3 regions of the Aeromonas rivipollensis genome follow, and region 3 is predicted to be linked to each of the others. Evidence: riboswitches for the same ligand, from Rfam matches in the RefSeq annotation. Region 3 holds a riboswitch; each other region holds the start of a gene.
The links. A riboswitch is a leader RNA that binds a small molecule or an ion and turns the genes downstream of it on or off. The one in region 3 is predicted to bind cyclic di-GMP.
Positions count from the first base shown of each region.

Region 1: linked by a shared signal. The riboswitch ahead of WIR04_RS16130 (glycosyl hydrolase family 18 protein) and the one ahead of gbpA (N-acetylglucosamine-binding protein GbpA) in region 3 are both predicted to bind cyclic di-GMP.
Region 2: linked by a shared signal. The riboswitch ahead of WIR04_RS04340 (PKD domain-containing protein) and the one ahead of gbpA (N-acetylglucosamine-binding protein GbpA) in region 3 are both predicted to bind cyclic di-GMP.

Region 1 covers NZ_CP149130.1:3,560,249-3,566,177, reverse strand. Annotated here, with positions in the region: tRNA gene WIR04_RS16160 (tRNA-Ala) at 1-56, shown strand, start outside; tRNA gene WIR04_RS16155 (tRNA-Ala) at 85-160, shown strand; tRNA gene WIR04_RS16150 (tRNA-Ala) at 226-301, shown strand; tRNA gene WIR04_RS16145 (tRNA-Ala) at 360-435, shown strand; tRNA gene WIR04_RS16140 (tRNA-Ala) at 492-567, shown strand; gene WIR04_RS16135 (ExeM/NucH family extracellular endonuclease) at 717-2,864, opposite strand; cyclic di-GMP riboswitch class I at 3,160-3,243, shown strand; gene WIR04_RS16130 (glycosyl hydrolase family 18 protein) at 3,356-5,929, shown strand, end outside.
Region 2 covers NZ_CP149130.1:914,811-920,739, reverse strand. Annotated here, with positions in the region: gene WIR04_RS04345 (M66 family metalloprotease) at 1-275, opposite strand, end outside; gene WIR04_RS04340 (PKD domain-containing protein) at 466-3,153, opposite strand; cyclic di-GMP riboswitch class I at 3,524-3,609, opposite strand; gene WIR04_RS04335 (glycosyl hydrolase family 18 protein) at 3,919-5,929, opposite strand, start outside.
Region 3 covers NZ_CP149130.1:3,817,920-3,823,848, forward strand. Annotated here, with positions in the region: gene WIR04_RS17290 (M3 family metallopeptidase) at 1-23, opposite strand, end outside; gene WIR04_RS17295 (methyl-accepting chemotaxis protein) at 319-2,004, shown strand; cyclic di-GMP riboswitch class I at 2,267-2,352, shown strand; gene gbpA (N-acetylglucosamine-binding protein GbpA) at 2,418-3,842, shown strand; gene WIR04_RS17305 (cytochrome b) at 3,943-4,473, shown strand; gene cbl (HTH-type transcriptional regulator Cbl) at 4,564-5,511, opposite strand; gene WIR04_RS17315 (sulfate/molybdate ABC transporter ATP-binding protein) at 5,629-5,929, opposite strand, start outside.

The DNA of each region.
Region 1 (5,929 bases), 260 kb from region 3:
AGAGCGCTTGCATGGCATGCAAGAGGTCCGCGGTTCGATCCCGCGTAGCTCCACCAAATTCTCCTCGAACAATCTGGAATCCAAGGGGTTATAGCTCAGCTGGGAGAGCGCTTGCATGGCATGCAAGAGGTCCGCGGTTCGATCCCGCGTAGCTCCACCAGGTTCCTGATTGTGAAGATGAATACCCAGGGCAGTGCGGTGTGTATCACCCAGGCCGACCTTTGTGGGGTTATAGCTCAGCTGGGAGAGCGCTTGCATGGCATGCAAGAGGTCCGCGGTTCGATCCCGCGTAGCTCCACCACTATTTAGCAGTAAGGCAAACGGACACCAGAGCCGATTGTCTAAAGAGTAAAGATTTCGGGGTTATAGCTCAGCTGGGAGAGCGCTTGCATGGCATGCAAGAGGTCCGCGGTTCGATCCCGCGTAGCTCCACCACTATTTAGCAGTAAGGCAGCCGGCCGCCAGAACCGGTTGTTCAAAGAGTAAAATTTGGGGTTATAGCTCAGCTGGGAGAGCGCTTGCATGGCATGCAAGAGGTCCGCGGTTCGATCCCGCGTAGCTCCACCAAACAGTAAAAGGCCACCGCATCGCGGTGGCCTTTTTGTTTGTTCAGGCATTTGTTTTTTTCATGACTAGTGCCTCTTCATTTACAAATCAAATGATCTAAATGAGAAAGCCCGCGACTGTCGCGGGCTTTTTGCGTTATTCAGCGCGGATCATGAGGTGTGCCGACGGCGCCAGGCCAGGGGCAGCAGTGCCAGCAGCAGGGCCCCCATGGCCCCGCCACCGCCCTTGCTCTGCTCGTTGAGCTTGAGGTCGACGATGATGGGGTCGTGGTCCGAGGCGCTGAAGGGGTTGTCCGACTTGATCAGCTCGCCGGTGAAGGCGCTGCCATATTCGAACAGGTCGCTCTCGAAAGAGTTGATGTGCCAGTCGGCTACCGCCACCACCTTGCTCGCCAGCGCCGGGTTGGCGAGGGCGTAATCCAGGGTGCCAAGCTCGGCCTCGTAGCTGTAGGAGATGGCCTTCTCCTGGTTGAACTTGACGTTCAGATCCACCAGTCCGTAACCCTTGCCCACCGCGCGGCCCATCTGCTCATAGGGCTGCTCGCCGATCAAGGTGTGGGAGGCGGAGCGGATCTGGCGATCCGCCTTGGCCGGATCGTAGTCGGTGAGCACCCTGATCGGGTCCTCCTTGGCGTAAGAGTTGAAGTCCCCCACCAGCAGCACCTGACCCGGCATCTTGCTCACCGCGTCCCCCAGCACCTTGGCGGCACTGACCCTGAACTCGGTGCACTTGCCCTGCAGATCCGCAGGCTCGGTCTTGCCATCGCCGTTCTCATAGCAGCCGGATCCCTTGGATTTCAGGTGGTTGACCACCAGCGTCAGGGGCTCGTCGCTGCCCGCCACCCCGAAGCGCTGCACCAGGGAGTCCCGCTGACCTGCGCTTCTGGCGACGCCGCCCGTGATGTAGCGCTGCTGGGGCAGACGAATGACCTCGGCATCCCCGCTCGGGGTGAGCAGGGCGGGGCGATAGATCATGGCCACCATGATGGCGTCGCCGCCAAAGAAGCGCTCCTGGGTGAGCAGGGCCTTGGGCAGGCTGACGAAGGCGTACTGCTTGCTCGCCTCTTTCTGCCGGGCGTTGAGGCTCTGCACCAGATCGCTGATGGCGGCGTGCTCGTCGAAGCCGTTGTTCTCCATCTCCATCAGGCCGAGCAGGTCGGCGTCCATCTCGTTGATGGCGTTGACGATCTTGGTGCGCTGCAGCTGGAACTCCTCCAGGCTCTTGGCGCCGCGGTTGCAGCCCTTGGCGCTGTCCGCATCCGCCTGATCCGCACAGAGCACGTTGAGGGCGCCCCCCACGCTGGAGTGGCTGGTGAAGTAGTTGAGTACGTTGAAGCTGCCGATGCGCAGGTCGGTGCCATTGGCGCGGGCCGGTGAGCCCTGGCGGTCGTTCTCATCGGTGCGCAGCAGATCCCCCGCCGTGATGCGCTGATCCTTGGGCACTATCAGCCGGTACTCGTCATAGCTGTAACCCACCATGGCTTCCAGGTTGACCGGGGCATCGCCGATGCGCAGGTAACCCTGCTCCGGCTCCCAGGCCGGCAACCAGGGCAGCTTGCCGTTGGCGGCCTTGAAGTCCGACTCGAGGAAGACGCGGTTGCCCGCGTTGGCCTCGGCCAGCGCCACGGCTTCTGGGCTGCCCGCCACATGGAGCTGGGTCGGCTTCATCAGCGGGGCACCGTGGGCGAGCACCAGGTTGTTGCGCTTGGCGGCGTAGTCGTAGCTGAAGTTGCGGCTTACCTTGAGGGCGCTCTCCCCATCGAGGCGCACCCGCATCCCCTCGTGACGCTCCAGTGCCCGGGCCAGGGTTTCCCCCTCCAGCACCCGCAGCGCCGTGGCGGCCGGGGCATCGCCCTGGGCCAGCACCGCCAGACGCGGGGCGCTGCCGTCAAACAGGGGCTTGAGCTGGGTGTGACCATGATACTCCTCGACCTTGGCCTCCAGGCAGATCAGGGCACCCGGCTGGATGTCCGGGTACTTGGTCGCGAATTGCTTGTCGTTGAGGTAGACGAAGATGCCATCCGAGCTCTGGGGATTGCCATCCCCCTGCAGATCCTGCAGATAGAAGCCCTTGTTGAGGCTCTCCCCCAGACCCGAGACTACCGCCTTGACCGAGACGCTCTGGGGGCTTTCGAACTGATCGTCCGGGACGAGCGGGCTCTTGTCGCCGCTGCCCTGGATGGCGGGGATGGGGGTGAGGGCGCTGTCGGCCGGGCAACTGAAGCCGGCGGCATGGAGAGACGGGGACGCGAGGGCGAGCCCCACGGCCAGGGACAGCAGGGTAGGTCTTCCTTTCATGGGTATTCCTTTTTTTATTTTTGCCAGTGTTTCCATAGCCTTGGCGCTTTGGCCAAGGGCGCGCATTGTCACATTTCTGGCAGCTCTGACCAGTGAGGCAACGCACATTATGGGGAGACAAAAGAGGCTGAGTCCGTTTTTTTGACGTGGCTAACAGATTGATATTAATGACTTAATAGTTAGTTGGCCGATGGAGGGGAAGTGTGAGCTGACCGGCATTCACATATTTTCCTTAGAGAATAAAGATTGAGCGGCCGCCACTTGCTTCCTATACTCGAGCCGTTCCTCACGGAACCCAGGCAAAGGGCAAACCGGCAGTGATGCCGGGACGCAAAGCCTCCGATCTGTCTCACCCGGGCCAGACTGCGGGGTTACCCGGGGTGACTTGAGGGTTTGTGGCCCGTCCATGGCCTGTTGTCGCTCCCTTGTTCCCTGTTGCGATTGCGCTTTTCCCGGTGTTGAAGCCAAGACAAAACAAGGAAGATAACAATATGCAACAGATCTTGAGGCCCAGCAGGCTCGCCATGCTGGTCGCCCTTGCGGCCGTCCCTGCCTGGGCGCAGGCCGCTTACCCCGCCTATCAGGCAGGCACTGCCTACAAGGCTGGCGACATCGTCAGCAACGCCGGTGCCCTCTATGAATGCAAGGAATTCCCTTACTCCGGCTGGTGCGGCGCCTCGCCCTACCACTATGCCCCCGGGGTCGGTACCGTCTGGGCCGATGCCTGGAAGCTCTATGGCGGTGAGGTGCCGCCGCCTGCTCTGGTCGTTGCCATCGGCTCCCCTGCCGTGGGCAGCAGCGTCAGCGAAGGGGCCAGCCTGGCCCTAGCGGTGACCCTGAGCGGCCCGGTCACGGCGCTGGCCAAGGTGGAGTACCTGATCGACGGCACCCTGGTCGCCACGGCCACGGCCTCCCCCTGGAGTGCCAGCTGGCCTGCCGCCGGCGTTGGCAATCACGCCCTCAAGGCCCGGGCGCTGGATAAAGACGGCAAGGTGCTGAGCGAGGCGGATTCGAGCTTCAAGGTCGCCGCCGTGGTGGCGCCAGAGGCCCCCAGGGCGAGCATCGCCAGCCCCGCCGCCGGGGCCAAGGTGACCCTGGGCCGCGCCCTCACCGTGACCGGCAATGTCACCGACGCCAATGACGACGTCGCCAAGGTCGAGCTGTTCGTCGATGGCAAGAAAGTGGGCGAAGACAGCAGCGCCCCCTGGCAGCTGAGCTGGACACCCCAGAGCAAGGGGCTGGCCGGTCTCAAGCTGGTGGCGACCGACAAGGAGAACCTGGTCGGCGAATCGGCCCAGGTCGATGTCCAGGTGGAAGAGGCTGCGCTGCCCCCCACCGGTGGCAACCTCTCCTGCGACGTGCGCCAGATCTATCGCGCCGATGGCAGCGAGTGCATGGGGGATGACCATGGCCGCCGCGTCATCGGCTATTTCACCTCCTGGCGTACCGGCAAGAACGGGCTGCCCTCCTACCTGGTGGGCGACATCCCCTGGGACAAGATCACCCACATCAACTACGCCTTCGCGGCGGTGGATGAGCAGAGCCACCTCATCAAGGTGGATGACGCCGCCACCAAACTGACCTGGGACGGGGTGCCGGGCGCCGAAATGGATCCCGAGTTCGCCTATCAGGGCCACTTCAACCTGCTGTCGAAATACAAGAAGCAGTATCCGGACGTGAAGACCCTGATCTCCGTGGGTGGCTGGGCCGATACCCGCGGCTTCTACACCGCCACCACCAAGGGCGACTGCTCGGTCAACACCGCCGGCATCAACGCCTTCGCCGACTCGGCGGTGGGCTTCATCCGCCAGTACGGCTTCGATGGGGTGGATATCGACTACGAGTACCCCACCTCCATGAAGGATGCGGGCAACCCGAACGACTTCCCGCTCTCCAACCAGTGTCGCGGCAAGCTCTTTGCGAACTATGAAGTGCTGATGAAGACCCTGCGCAACAAGCTCGACAGCGCCGGGACCGAGGACGGTCGCAAGTACATGCTGACCATTGCCTCGCCGGCCTCGGCCTACCTGCTGCGCGGCATGGAGAACTTCCAGGTCACCCAGTATCTGGATTACGTCAACCTGATGACCTACGACTTCCACGGTGCCTGGAACCACTTCGTCGGCCACAACGCAGCCCTGTTCGACAACAAGGCGGATCCCGAGCTGGCCCAGTGGGGTGTCTACACCCAGGCCCAGTTTGGCGGCATCGGTTATCTCAACTCCGCCTGGGCGGCCCACTACTTCCGCGGCGCCCTGGCGGCGGGCAAGATCAACATAGGGGTGCCCTATTACACCCGTGGTTGGCAGGGGGTGACCGGTGGTACCCACGGCCTGGGGGGCAAGGCGGCGCTGCCGAGCCAGAGCGCCTGTCAGCCGGGCACGGGGGGCAGCACAGTCCCCTGCGGCAACGGGGCGGTCGGCATCGACAACATCTGGCATGACCTTGACAAGAACGGCAAGGAGATAGGCGGCGGCGCCGTGCCCATGTGGCACGCCAAGAACCTGGAGCACGCGGCCAGCCTCGGCATCACCACACTGCCGAGCTACGGCCAGGCCTGGGGTCTGGATCCCAACAACCCTGCCCACGTGATACAGGGCAAGTACGTCCGTTACTACGATGACAAGGCCCATGCGCCCTGGCTGTGGAACGAAGAGAAGAAGGTGTTCCTCTCCACCGAAGATGAAGAGTCCATGGGTCACAAGCTCGACTACATAGTCAATCGCGGCCTGGGTGGTGTCATGTTCTGGGAGATGGCGGGGGACTACGACTTCGACGCTGCCAAGAACGAGTACGTGATGGGCAGCACCCTCACCAGCCTGGCTTACGACAAGTTCAGCAAGGCGAGCAAGGCCAGCCTGAAGCAGAACGATCTGCCGGCCCCGGCCGCCCAGCTCGACATAGGCGTGAGCCTCTCGGGCTTCAAGGAGGGGGACTCCAACTACCCGATCAACCCCACTCTCAAGCTGACGAACAAGTCGACCCAGACCATACCGGGCGGCACCCGCATCGAGTTCCTGATGCCCACCTCCACCTCTGACACCATCACCGACCAGAGCGGCATG
Region 2 (5,929 bases), 1.6 Mb from region 3:
ACCGTCATGGTCGCGCCGGTCTCGGTTTGCAAGGGCCTGACCAGCAGCAGGCTCTTGCGCAGGGCGGTCAACCTGGGCTGGCGGTCCCCTTCTGCGACATGGGCCGGCAGGATCTGGCTCTGGGCGAATTGAACCTGCGCCGCCAGGGATCCTTGCAGATCGTTGGTCGGTGGCTGGGTGTTGAAGGGCAAGGAGGTGGGAGCCTGAACGGCAGCCAACAGAGGGCCGCTCGCCAGGGCGGCCATGATGAGGCTGGCTAACTGTGTTTTTTTCATTGTTATGGTTCTCATTGTGATGGGCATGTCCACATGCCCTGTTGCAGGAATCATTACAAAATGGACGCCAGAGGCTCGCTCCAACACCCGGTCTGAGAATAAGGTCTGGTTGTCGCGCAGCGGCATAGCCGCAGCCTGAAACAGGAGTGGAAAAAGGAATGGGACGCCAAGGCCCCATTCCTGATGGTCATCAGTTGCAGTTGGCTGCTCCCTGATCCAGCCAGACATCGTGCTTGCCTGGCTCGTTGCCCCTGGTCCAGTACTGGGCCTGCCACTTGCGGCCATTGTGGGTGGTGACATCACCGCCGCTGTAGGCCACACCGGCATTCCAGCCGAGCTGCACCTGGCTCACCAGCTTCCACTGATCCGCCGTCTGGCTCGGCTCGTTACCTTGGGTCCAGTACTTGGCCTGCCACACCAGCTGGTTGTGGCTCACTTTGGTATCGGCGTTGTAGACGGTGCTGGCGCTCCAGGCCGGCCAGCTGGCCGCATCCGGATCGGAGGCACTGCATTCACCACCACCGCTTGCCGGGGTGACTGTGAGCCGGGTCTGGCCCTGCACATCCAGGGCGCCATCTGTCACGGTGACGGTCAGATCGTAATCCGTGTTGACCGCCACACTCGGGGCCGCCAGCACCAGGGTCTTGCTGCTCTGGCCGCTGGCGGTCAGACCGGCCGGCACAGTCCACTGGTAGCTGAGCGCATCCCCATCGGGATCTGTGGCGCTGGCGGTAATGCTCACCTGCATGCCCGCCTGCACAGAGGCGGGAGCCAGCGCGGTCAGCACGGGTGGCTGGTTGGGCGGTGGTGCCTGGTGGGTCACTACCATACGATCCGCGCCCGCCAGTCCCTGCTCATCGGTCACGGTCAGCTCGAATGTCAACTGGGTATCCTGAGAGACGGTCCCCAGACTCAGCCTGGCTCGCGCCTGCTCGGCATCCCTCAGGGATGCCTGCGGACCGCCGACCTGGCGCCATTGGTAGCGCAGGGCACCGTTCTCCGGATCCCGGGAGGCGGCACCGTCGAGTACCAGTTCGGCCGGGCCAGTGGTACTCATATCGCCGCCGGCGTTGGCCAGGGGGGGCTGATTGATGGCAGGCTGGGGTGGTTCTGGCTCGGTACCCACCTCGCTGACTCCCGCATCACCGGCCGCGATCCGCGCGTCTATGGTTTGGTGCATGATGCGCCACTGGTAACCGAAGAAGACCCCCTCAAGCCGCCCTCCCGTCATGATGTTGCTCATCCGGTAAGGCTCGTCTCCCGTGTGCGACAGCCCCAGGTTGTGGCCCAGCTCATGGCTCAGGGTCAACGACTGCCCATGGACGGTGACGTTGCCGGGGCAGGCGTATCGATAGCCCGCGCGCGGCGCCCCGTCTTTGGCCCCCAAACCGACAGAGAGACCATTCCCCTGGTAGCTGCATGTCCTGCTGTCATCCTTGTAGCCGCGCAGCACATAGATATTGGAGAAGACCTGTTCCGCGTTTGGGATCCAGCCCTCCCGCAGCGGCGCCGTTAGCTCAACAGTACTGGGTTCGTAGGCCTGACCATCGCCATTCTTGTCCCATTCGTGCACCAAGATGCCGTTGTCCACCCAGCTGAGGCGGATGTTGTAGGGGGCAAAACGTCGGCTCATGTCCGCCATGATGATGGCACCGTCGTCCCACAGGTGGCTCTGACGCTCACCGGGGAAGGCGATGTAGCTATAGGAGAGGCTGACCGCCTTGGGGGCGGTAACAAACAGTCGCACCTGATCCACCTGCCGATCATCGGCCAGGATTTCGAGGGTGGTCTCGCCCTCTGCCAGCCCCTGGAGCACCAGCCGATCCTGGGTCGCTCCGGGTACCAGTTGCAGACTGACCAGCTCGGGGTTGGCGATGCGATAGCTCAGCGCCACCGGCTGCGGGCCCGGTACCTTGGCGATCAGCAGCGCCTCTTGCTCCCCCCGGCTGCTGAGCAGTTTCTGTTTCAGGGCAGAGTTGAAACCGGGATCGAAGGCCAGCTGGTTGGCAGGATCGGGCAACACCTGGGCATAGGGATTTGCCTCGCGCGATTGCTGCCCATCTGCCATCAACCAGAGTTCCCCCTCCTCGTTGGTGCGAAAACCCTGTTCGTACTGGCCGGTCAGATAGGTCAGGATGAATTCGTAGTCCCGATCGACCCGCACCTTGATGGGAGCTGGCAGGGTCAACTGTTTGCCTGATACGAGCAGGACGCTGCCTTCATAGGCAGACTCGCCGCTCTCGATGTCGATGAGGCGCAGGCTGAACTGACGGTTGCTACCACCCCAGATCCCCTCCTGCACCTTGAAGGTCGTGATCTCCAGCTCGTCCCCAGTCAGGGGATGCTCGGTTGAGGCGATACGGATCGTTCGGCTCAGGCTCTGGCCGGGGAGAAAACGCAAGAGACCTGTGGTGGCTGGGCTCTCCTGCCAGAGGCTACCCAGCTTGTTGAGCTCACTCGGCACCGCCACTGCGGGATCATAGATGGTGACGGGCAATGAAAACGTGGTAGTGCCTGCATTCATCCCCAGATATCCATTACCACCGGGCAATCCGTTATCACGCACCTCGTACTTCGCCAGATAGCTGCCGACCTGCTGGGTGTTCACACCGCTGAGCTGCTTGATGCGGCCACTGAGATCCCCATCGTTCTCGTCCCAGGCCGTCATCTGGGGGGCGAAGGTCGCCCCGAGCGGCAGTTGCAGGACGAAGCCGTCGACCCAGGCCTCCTGGCTGTAGAGGCGTGGCTTGATCTGATCCTTGCGCCACTCCCCGGTGATGGCGTTCTGCTGGGCCAGAGCCTGCGGCCCCCATGCGGCCAGCAGGGCGAGCATGCCCCCCTGCACCGCCAGATTTACCTTGTTTTTTTTCATCTGCATTCCGTGATTTCCCTATTTTTGGCGCCTGCTTCGGTGGCAGGGGCGTCGTTGTTATTGCGTTGACATGAGCACAGGGTTCAACCCTCTTCTCCTGCCGCCACCGACAGCGATCACCTTGAGCGGCAGGGCATGAGCGGGCGGGTTGAGCCCGGTGATGGCGAACAGGGTTTCACCCCAGCCGAGGCGGAGTTTGCCTGGGGCGGCGACACGAAGGGGGGAAGCAAGCAGGGAGCCAACCAGACAGGTCGACAGTAAGAAGGGGTGGACTTTGCATGGCGAATAATCCTTTTTCGTTATTAGTCAATACGATAAGGACAAGGCAACCAGCAGACGGTGCAAGATCTCCCCTTGGCAGAGGATCGATACGACCTGTGGCGGCCCCGCTGTCCTAGATCATGGATCCTTAGACCGGAAGCTTTGCGTCCCGGCCTTTTGACCGGTTTGCCCTTATACACAAATTAATCAGTAGTGCGTGGCGATTATTCTCTATAGGCGCAGTCACTGCAAATGGCAGAGCGGGATCTTGACTGGGTGTTCTATCAAGAAATGCCTCTGAAGGCAGGGTTAAGCTCGGCGTGAGAACGGATGTCAACCATCCAACTCACTATCTTGAAAGCGATTTCAAGATGAAAATATTTTTTCAACTTTAGGTGAAATGATTAATTCCTTAGAAATGGCTCGCGGTTTATCCACCCCGAACTGAGGTCAGCCCGCAAAGCGCCACAGGAAAAAGGAATGGGGCCTTGGCCCCATTCCCTATGGCCATCAGTTGCAGCTGGCAGCCCCCTGATCCACCCAGACGGCGGCCTTGCCGGGCTCATCGCCCTTGGTCCAGTACTGGGCCTTCCACTTGCGACCGTTGTGGTTGGTGAGATCCCCGGCGTTGTAGGCCACAGCGGCATTCCAGCCGAGCTGCACCTGGCTCACCAGCTTCCACTGATCGGCGCTCTGGCTTGGCTCGTTGCCCTGGGTCCAGTACTTGGCCTGCCACACCAGTTGCTTGTGGCTCACCTTGTCATTGGTGTTGTAGACGGTGCTGGCGTTCCAGGCCGGATGGTTGGCCGCATCGGGATCGGTTGTCTCGCAGCCGCCCCCCGTGCTGGCCGGCTTGACGGTCAGGCGGGTGCCGGCGCTGGCGTCCAGTGCCCCGTCAGTCACCATCAGGGTCAGGTCATAGGCGGTGTCGCTGGTGACGCTCGGGCCTGTGACCACCAGGGTCGCACTGTCCTGACCGGTGGCGGTGAGACCCGCTGGCAGGCTCCACTGATAGCTCAGGGCATCACCGTTCGGATCGGACGCAGTGGCCTTGATGGTCACCTGCTTGCCGGACTCTACGGTCGCACTGGCCGGTACGCTGACCACGGGGGGCAGGTTCGGCTGTGGTGCCTTGTTGGTCACCACCACCTGATCCTTGGCCGAGAGTCCCTGATCGTCGGTCACTGTCAGCTCGAACACCAGATTGATGTCGGTAGTGGCGGCATCCAGCACCACGCGGGCCCTGGCCTGGGTAGCGTCCAGCAGGCTGGCCTGGGGTCCGGAGACCTGCTTCCAGCTGTAGGTCAGCACGCCGCTTTCCGGATCGTGGGAGGCGGAGCCGTTGAGGGTTACCTCGGCCGGGCCCGTGACGCTCAGGTCGCTGCCGGCATTGGCCACAGGCGGCTTGTTGACCGGCGGCAGTGTACCCTCGCCGTGGCCCAGCCCCTCGTGCATGGCGTTGAGGATGTCGCCGTTGTCCGCGTCTATCTCCCAGGCGAACAGGCCACCGAGCTGGTTCGCCAGCACGTACTGCCCCTTGGCCTTGACCGAGCGATCGTTGTCGAAGCTGATGAGATCCCCAGTGCTGGCCTTGAACACATAAGGGGCCTCGGCCGACTCGTCATAGCCCTGCTCCCAGCCTGCGCCCATGCGGTTGTTGACGATGTCGCGGTAATCCACCACGCCATTTTCCCAGGTGCCGGTCACAGGTCCGGTGGCGGTACCAGTGAAGGGATTGCCGGCCTGGTAGTTCTTCACTCCGGTCCAGCCACGGCCATACATGGCCGCACCCACCACTATCTTGCCCGGTGTCACCCCCTGACCCAGCAGCGCCTTGACGCCCTTGTCGGTGGTGTACTTGGTGGCCGGATCCCAACTGGAGGCAAAGAGGTTGGTCTGGTGGGCCAGATTCGTCAGGTCGAAGGCGCCGCTGAAGTCGTAGCTCATCAGGAAGATGTGGTCCATGTACTGCTGGGCCGCCTGATAATCGACCTTGGCAATCTTGTCACCGCCGGCGCTGATCGCCGAGGTCAGCTCATACTGGCGGCCGGTCTCGGCTTCCAGTTCGTCGAGCATGGCCCGCAGCTCCTTCATCAGCACCACATAGGTGGCGCCATCGCTCGGGCCGCCCAGGCTGGGGTTGGCCCCCTGGCCGCCCGGGAATTCCCAGTCGATGTCCACCCCGTCGAAGAATTTCCAGGTCTGCAGGAACTCCTTGACCGAGGCGACGAAGGTGTCGCGCTTGGTCTTGTCCCCCAGGAAGTAGAAGGGATCGGAGAGGGTCCACCCCCCGACCGACGGCAGGATCTTGAGGTCCGGACGGGCTTGCTTGAGCGCCATCAGGTTGCCGAAGTTGCCCTTGTAGGGTTCATCCCAGGCGCTGAGGTTGCCCTGGGACATCTGGACGGCGGCCCAGGGATCGTGGATGGAGACCTTGAAGTCTTCACGACCGGCACAGGAGCGCTGGAGGGCCTCGAAGCTGCCGGAGATCTCTTTCAGGCTGTCATTGATGCCGTTACCG
Region 3 (5,929 bases):
TAATTCCTGGCAATGGAATTCATAAATTCCCTCTTGTTATGGGGCGGCCACGAGGGCGCCCACTCCTTATTGGTGAAATGCCAACCCATTCACACTTCTTGCAAATAGAGCAGACAGATTGTGCGCCGGGATGCGCGCCATCACGCTATCAAAAGCGACGGTTTCTGTCTGCTGGCTATACTGGTTGTCAAACTGCTCAATTGCCTGTTTTTCATCGCAAGCCATTGAAAGTTAATTGAATGTTAAAAACAACAACAATCAGGTCCGGCCGGCAGATCGGCCACAACCAGATCCGCATGGGAAAGTAAGGAAAAGACTATGTTCAAGCTCGGTGATATCGCCGTGAGCCGCAAGCTGATGTTGCTGCTCTCACTGGCACTGATCGGCTTCATCGCACTGCTGCTCATCTCGGCCAGTGCCCTGCACCGCAACCTGATGAGTGAACGGGAAGCCAGGCTGCAGGCAGTGCTGGATCTGGCCATGAGCCGGATCCAGACCCTGGCCGCCACCCTCCCCGCCCGGCAGGCCCAGGCCGAAGCCAAGGCCATGCTCGACAGCATGCGCTTCGATGGAGACAACTACCTGTTCGTGCTGGACGAGGATCGCCGGGTGGTGGTGCACCCTGCCAAGCCCGAGCTGGTCGGCCAGCAGATGGGCGGGACGCCCGCCGAATCCCACTGGCAGCGCATGGTGGATCTCGGCAAGGGCGGCCAACAGGGCCGCCTGGAGTACCAGTGGGTCTCCCCCTCCGGCGAAGCGGCCCAGAAGATGTCCCTGGTGGCAGGCTACCAGCCCTGGGGCTGGATCCTGGGCTCAGGCGTGCTGCTGCAGGACATTGAGGCCACCATGTGGTCGCAATATGAGTGGATGGGCGGTGCCACCTTGCTGGCGATCCTGTTGATGGGGTGGCTGGGGGTGGCCATCAGCCGCTCCATCGTCAACCCGCTGGCGGAGATCAACAGGGCCATGGCCCAGGTGGCGGCCGGGGATCTGGTGGTCAGCATACCCGTGCATGGCAAGGATGAGCTGGGGGCCGTCGCCCACTGTACCAATCAGGGGCTGGACGCCATTCGCCGCGCCCTGCTGGAGGCGAGCCAGGGGGCCCGCAACGTGGCGGATGCCGCCCTGCGCATCGCCGCCTCCGCCGAGCAGACCAACCAGGCGGTCAACAGCCAGCGGGATCAGCTGGCCCAGCTCGCCACCGCCATGAACGAGATGAGCGCCACCATCTCGGATGTGGCGGGCCATGCCGAGAACACGGCCCGCGACACCCAGGACGCCACCAGCGAAGCCGGGCTCGGCAACGAGGATGTCCACGCCAGCGTGCACGGCATCCAGGCGCTCGCCACCGAAGTGGAGCAGGCCACCCATCAGGTCAATCGACTCAAGGAGGGGGTGATGCAGATCGGCGAGGTGACCGCCGTCATCAGCGCCATCTCGGATCAGACCAACCTGCTGGCCCTCAACGCCGCCATAGAGGCGGCCCGCGCCGGCGAGCAGGGCCGCGGTTTCGCCGTGGTGGCCGACGAGGTGCGCCAGCTGGCGAGCCGTACCCGTCACTCCACAGAGGAGATCCAGAGTACCATCACCCAGTTGCAGCAGCGGGCGGTGACCGCCGCCAGCGCCATGGATGCCAGCCGCAAGCTGGCGGAGAGCAGCGTCGGCCAGTCCGAGAAGGCGGGACAGGACCTCTCCCTCATCGTCAACCATATCCAGCACGTGAGCGACATGGCGACCCAGATAGCCACAGCGGCGGAACAGCAGAGCATGGTGGCAGAGGACATGAACCGCAACGTCAGCGGCATCAATGACTCGGCCCTGGAGATGTCGCAGGCCGCCTCCCAGCTGGCACAGGAGAGCGAGCTGCTGGCCGGGCTCTCCCGCAGCCTGGACGAGCGGCTGGCGGTCTTCAGGCTCGGCAATGCCCTCCCCCGCGACCTGGCGCCTGGTCAGGCCCACCGCCCTTCGCCCTCCCGCAGCGCAGACCAGTACCCGCACCACTGACCGTCTGACACAGTCCCATCCCCTGGCGGCCTCGCCGACAGGGGATTTTTTCATTGATGAAAAATGTCGCGATTTTGCATCTTTTGACGGAGCGGGCGAAGCCAAACCCAACTTGATGAATTAAATATAATTTTAAAAACAGAGCGTTAAGTGATTGCTCTACTCCGATGAGATCAAGCTGTAAAGATTTACACTTAATAATTTAATCAAAAAAAGCCATCATGGTGGTGCCGTCCTCAAGGGCGGCACCCTGACCCTTTATGTAGTCATTTGGCAAACTGGTTGAAAGGCCAGGACGCAAAGCCTCCGGTCTAAAGACATGTCGTCCAGGATAGCGGGGTTGCCACACCCAGGTGTGTCACGGGGAATTCCCCTGCCAACTTGACTGCCCACATCACCGAACAGAGGAATGTATGGCAGCAAAAATCAAACTCAATCATGTGGCCGCCGCGCTGGCGCTGCTGGCCAGCGGCGGCGTGCTCGCCCACGGTTATATCAGCCAGCCGGAAGGGCGCAACTATCTGTGCAAGACCGGCGGCAACAGTCAGTGTGGCGCCATTCAGTGGGAGCCACAGAGCCTGGAGGCGCCATCCGGCTTCCCCAATGGCGGCCCCGTCGACGGCCAGATCGCCTCGGCCGGCCACCCGCAATTTGGTGAGCTCAACGCCCAGACCAGCGATCGCTGGACCAAGCGCCAGGTGCAGAGCGGCCCCTTCGCCATCAGCTGGACCTTCACCGCCAACCACGTGACCCGCAACTGGCGCTACTACCTCACCAAGCAGGAGTGGAACCCGAACCAGCCCCTGACCAGGGACTCCTTCGATCTCAATCCGTTCTGCGTCATCGACGGGGGCATGGTGCAGCCGCCCAAGCAGGTCACCCATCAGTGCACCCTGCCGGCGCGCACCGGCTATCAGGTTATCCTCGGAGTCTGGGAGGTGGGCGATACCGCCAACAGCTTCTACAACCTGATCGACGCCCAGTTCGATGGCGGCACCCAGCCACCGCTGACCTGGAGCCAGGGTGGGACCATCTACCCCTCCACCGATCTGGTGGCCGGCGACAAGGCCAGAACCCGGGTATTCGACGCCAATGGCGAGCGCACCGATCTGCAGACAGTGCTGACCATCGGCTCTGCCGAGCAGGGTCAGAAGAACAACTGGGCTCACGATCTGGCCGCCAGGATCAACGCCGAACAGAGCCAGATCCGCGCAGGCCAGCAAGGCACCGATGGCCAGTTCAACCCTGTTTATGGCCAGAACCCCATCTACCTGAAGGCGGGCAGCAACCTGCAGCGGGTCGAGGTCCAGCTCGAGCAGCAGCAACCCCCGGTAAACGACGGCATCAGCGTGAGCGGGCTGGAGAACGAATACCTGCTCGACAACGGCAAGGTCACCCTGAACTTCACGGTCACGGCCGAGGGGGATCTCGCGGTCACCAACACCCTGTATGACCACGGTGGCGCCGCCAAGGGCCAGACCGGTGCCGACATCAAGGACAGCAGCCATAGCTTCACCATGGAGGTCAGCGGCCTGAGCGCCGGCCACCACCAACTGGTGATCGAGGGCAAGCCGAAGGCGGGCGGCGCCCCCCTGCAGCAGACCATGGATCTGATGTTCAAGGATCCGGCCAGCGGCGGTGACTACCAGTACAGCTTCCCGGAGGGACTCAAATCCTATGCGGCAGGCACCAAGGTACTTCAGCCGAAAGATGGCAAGATCTATCAGTGCAAGCCCTACCCCTACAGCGGCTGGTGCACCATCTGGACGAGCACCGCGACCCAGTATGAGCCCGGAGTGGGCACCAACTGGCAGGATGCCTGGACCCTGGTGAACTGATCCCCCGCAAGCAGAAGAGGCCCGAGCGGCCTCTTTTTTGTGCCTGTCATCCGGGCTCCCGGTGCCTCTCGGCACCCTGGGCCCCAGTCGGAAAAATCCCATGACGAAAGACTACTATGACCCCCTGAGCCGCCTGCTGCACTGGCTGATGGCCGCCGTCATCCTCTACGCCACCCTGGCAGGCTACCTGATGCACCTGGTGATCGACAGCCATCCCAAGCTGTTTCAATTTCTGTCGGTGCTGAACATGTCGATGGCGACCCTGATCTCCCCGCTCTTCCTGCTGCGCTGGGGCTGGCGGCACTGGCGGCCTCCCCTGTCCGAAGAGCAGGCCCAGCCTCACCATCCCGCCGCCAGGCTGGCTCACGCCCTGCTCTACGGCCTGATGTGCATAGTGCTGTTGAGCGGCTTCCTGATGCTGGAGCAGGGTTATGCCCTGTTCTGGCTCTACCCGATCGCCAACCCCATCGATGTACCTGAGGTCAACGCCTTCTTCTTTGGCGTGCATCGCCTCGGCTGTCTGTTGCTGGCTGCGCTGGTCCTGCTGCACGTGGCCGCCGCCCTCTACCACCACAGGATCAAGGGGGATCGCACCCTGTATCGCATGCTGGGTCCCCAGAGCGGGCGCTAGCCAATGAGCGAGGCCCTGGGTCTGGCTGAAGCGTCGATTAAGCAAACAGGGAGCCATGGGCTCCCTGTTTTCTCAGACGATGCGGGGCATTCAGATCTGGTAATCGAGCAGGGGCTCGTTGCTCATGGCCCTGGCCTGGATCTCCGCCAGCGCCAGCTCGGGGTTGCAGAGCTGGATGAACTGCCAGGTGAAGTTGTGCTGGAACTGACCCTGCTTGAGACCTATCCAGGCGGTGTGCGGCGCAAACAGCCGGCTGCCGTCGAGCTGCACCAGCCCCTTGTCCCGTTGGGGATCGAACGCCATGTCCGCCAGTATGCCCACCCCCATCTCCAGCTCGACATAGGTCTTGATGACGTCGGAATCCTGGGCGGTCAGCAGGATCTGCGGATGTATCCCCGCCTCGGCAAAGGCCTCATCCACCCGCACCCGGCCCGTCAGGCCCGCCTGATAGGTGACTATGGGCCAGTGGGCCAGCGCCGCCAGGGTCAGTTCCCGCTCGGCGGTGAGCGGGTGCTGCTCCGGCACCACTATGTTGTGGTGCCAGCGATAGTAGGGAAACGCGACCACCCCTTCGCTCTTGTCGAGCTGCTCGCTGCTGATGCCGATATCCACCTCGCCGGTCTGTACCAGCCGCACTATCTCTTCCGGACTGCCCTGGCGCAGCTCCAGCTGCACCAGGGGGAACTGCTCGCGAAACGCCTTCACCACACGGGGCAGGGCATAGCGCGCCTGGGTGTGAGTGGTCGCTACCAGCAGTCGCCCGGAATCCCTGTTGGCAAAGGTGCTGGCCAATTTGCGGATATTGTCGGCGTCCCCCAGGATACGCTCGGCGATCACCAGCAGCTCCTTGCCCGGCTCCGTCATGCCAAGCAGCCGTTTGCCGTAACGGATGAAGAGCGCGAGCCCGAGCTCCTCCTCCAGCTCGCGGATATGGCGGCTGACCCCGGACTGGGAGGTAAAGAGGGCATTGGCCACTTCGGTCAGGTTGTAATCCCGCCGCGCCGCTTCCCGGATAATGCGTAATTGCTGAAAATTCACCTCATCGCCTCCTGCGCTGAGTGGCGGTGGATGCTGCCACCGTCCTCTTGTTATTGGGCGACCGGATCAGGATCCGGCTGCAAGCCTGAAAAAGGGTCTCGCCCTGGGGGCTCGTCTTCAAATCTGATAGTCGGGATAGAGCTGCGCATGCCGGGCCACCAGGCGCACCCCCTGGCCGGGGGCGAAGGCACGGGCGGCCTCCTTGCTCAGCTCGGCCTCGTAGTGAGCGCCCCTGGTCTCGCCATCCCCGCGCAACTCCACCCGGATCCGCGGCCCCATGGGCAACAAGCGGGTGATGGTGGCGCTGATGCCACCCGGTGCATCCGCCGGCAGTATCTCCAGCTCGTGGGGGCGCACATAGGCAATGGCCGCACTGCCCTGTGCCAGCTGGGAGCTGATGGGGCCCCCCAGCTGCTGC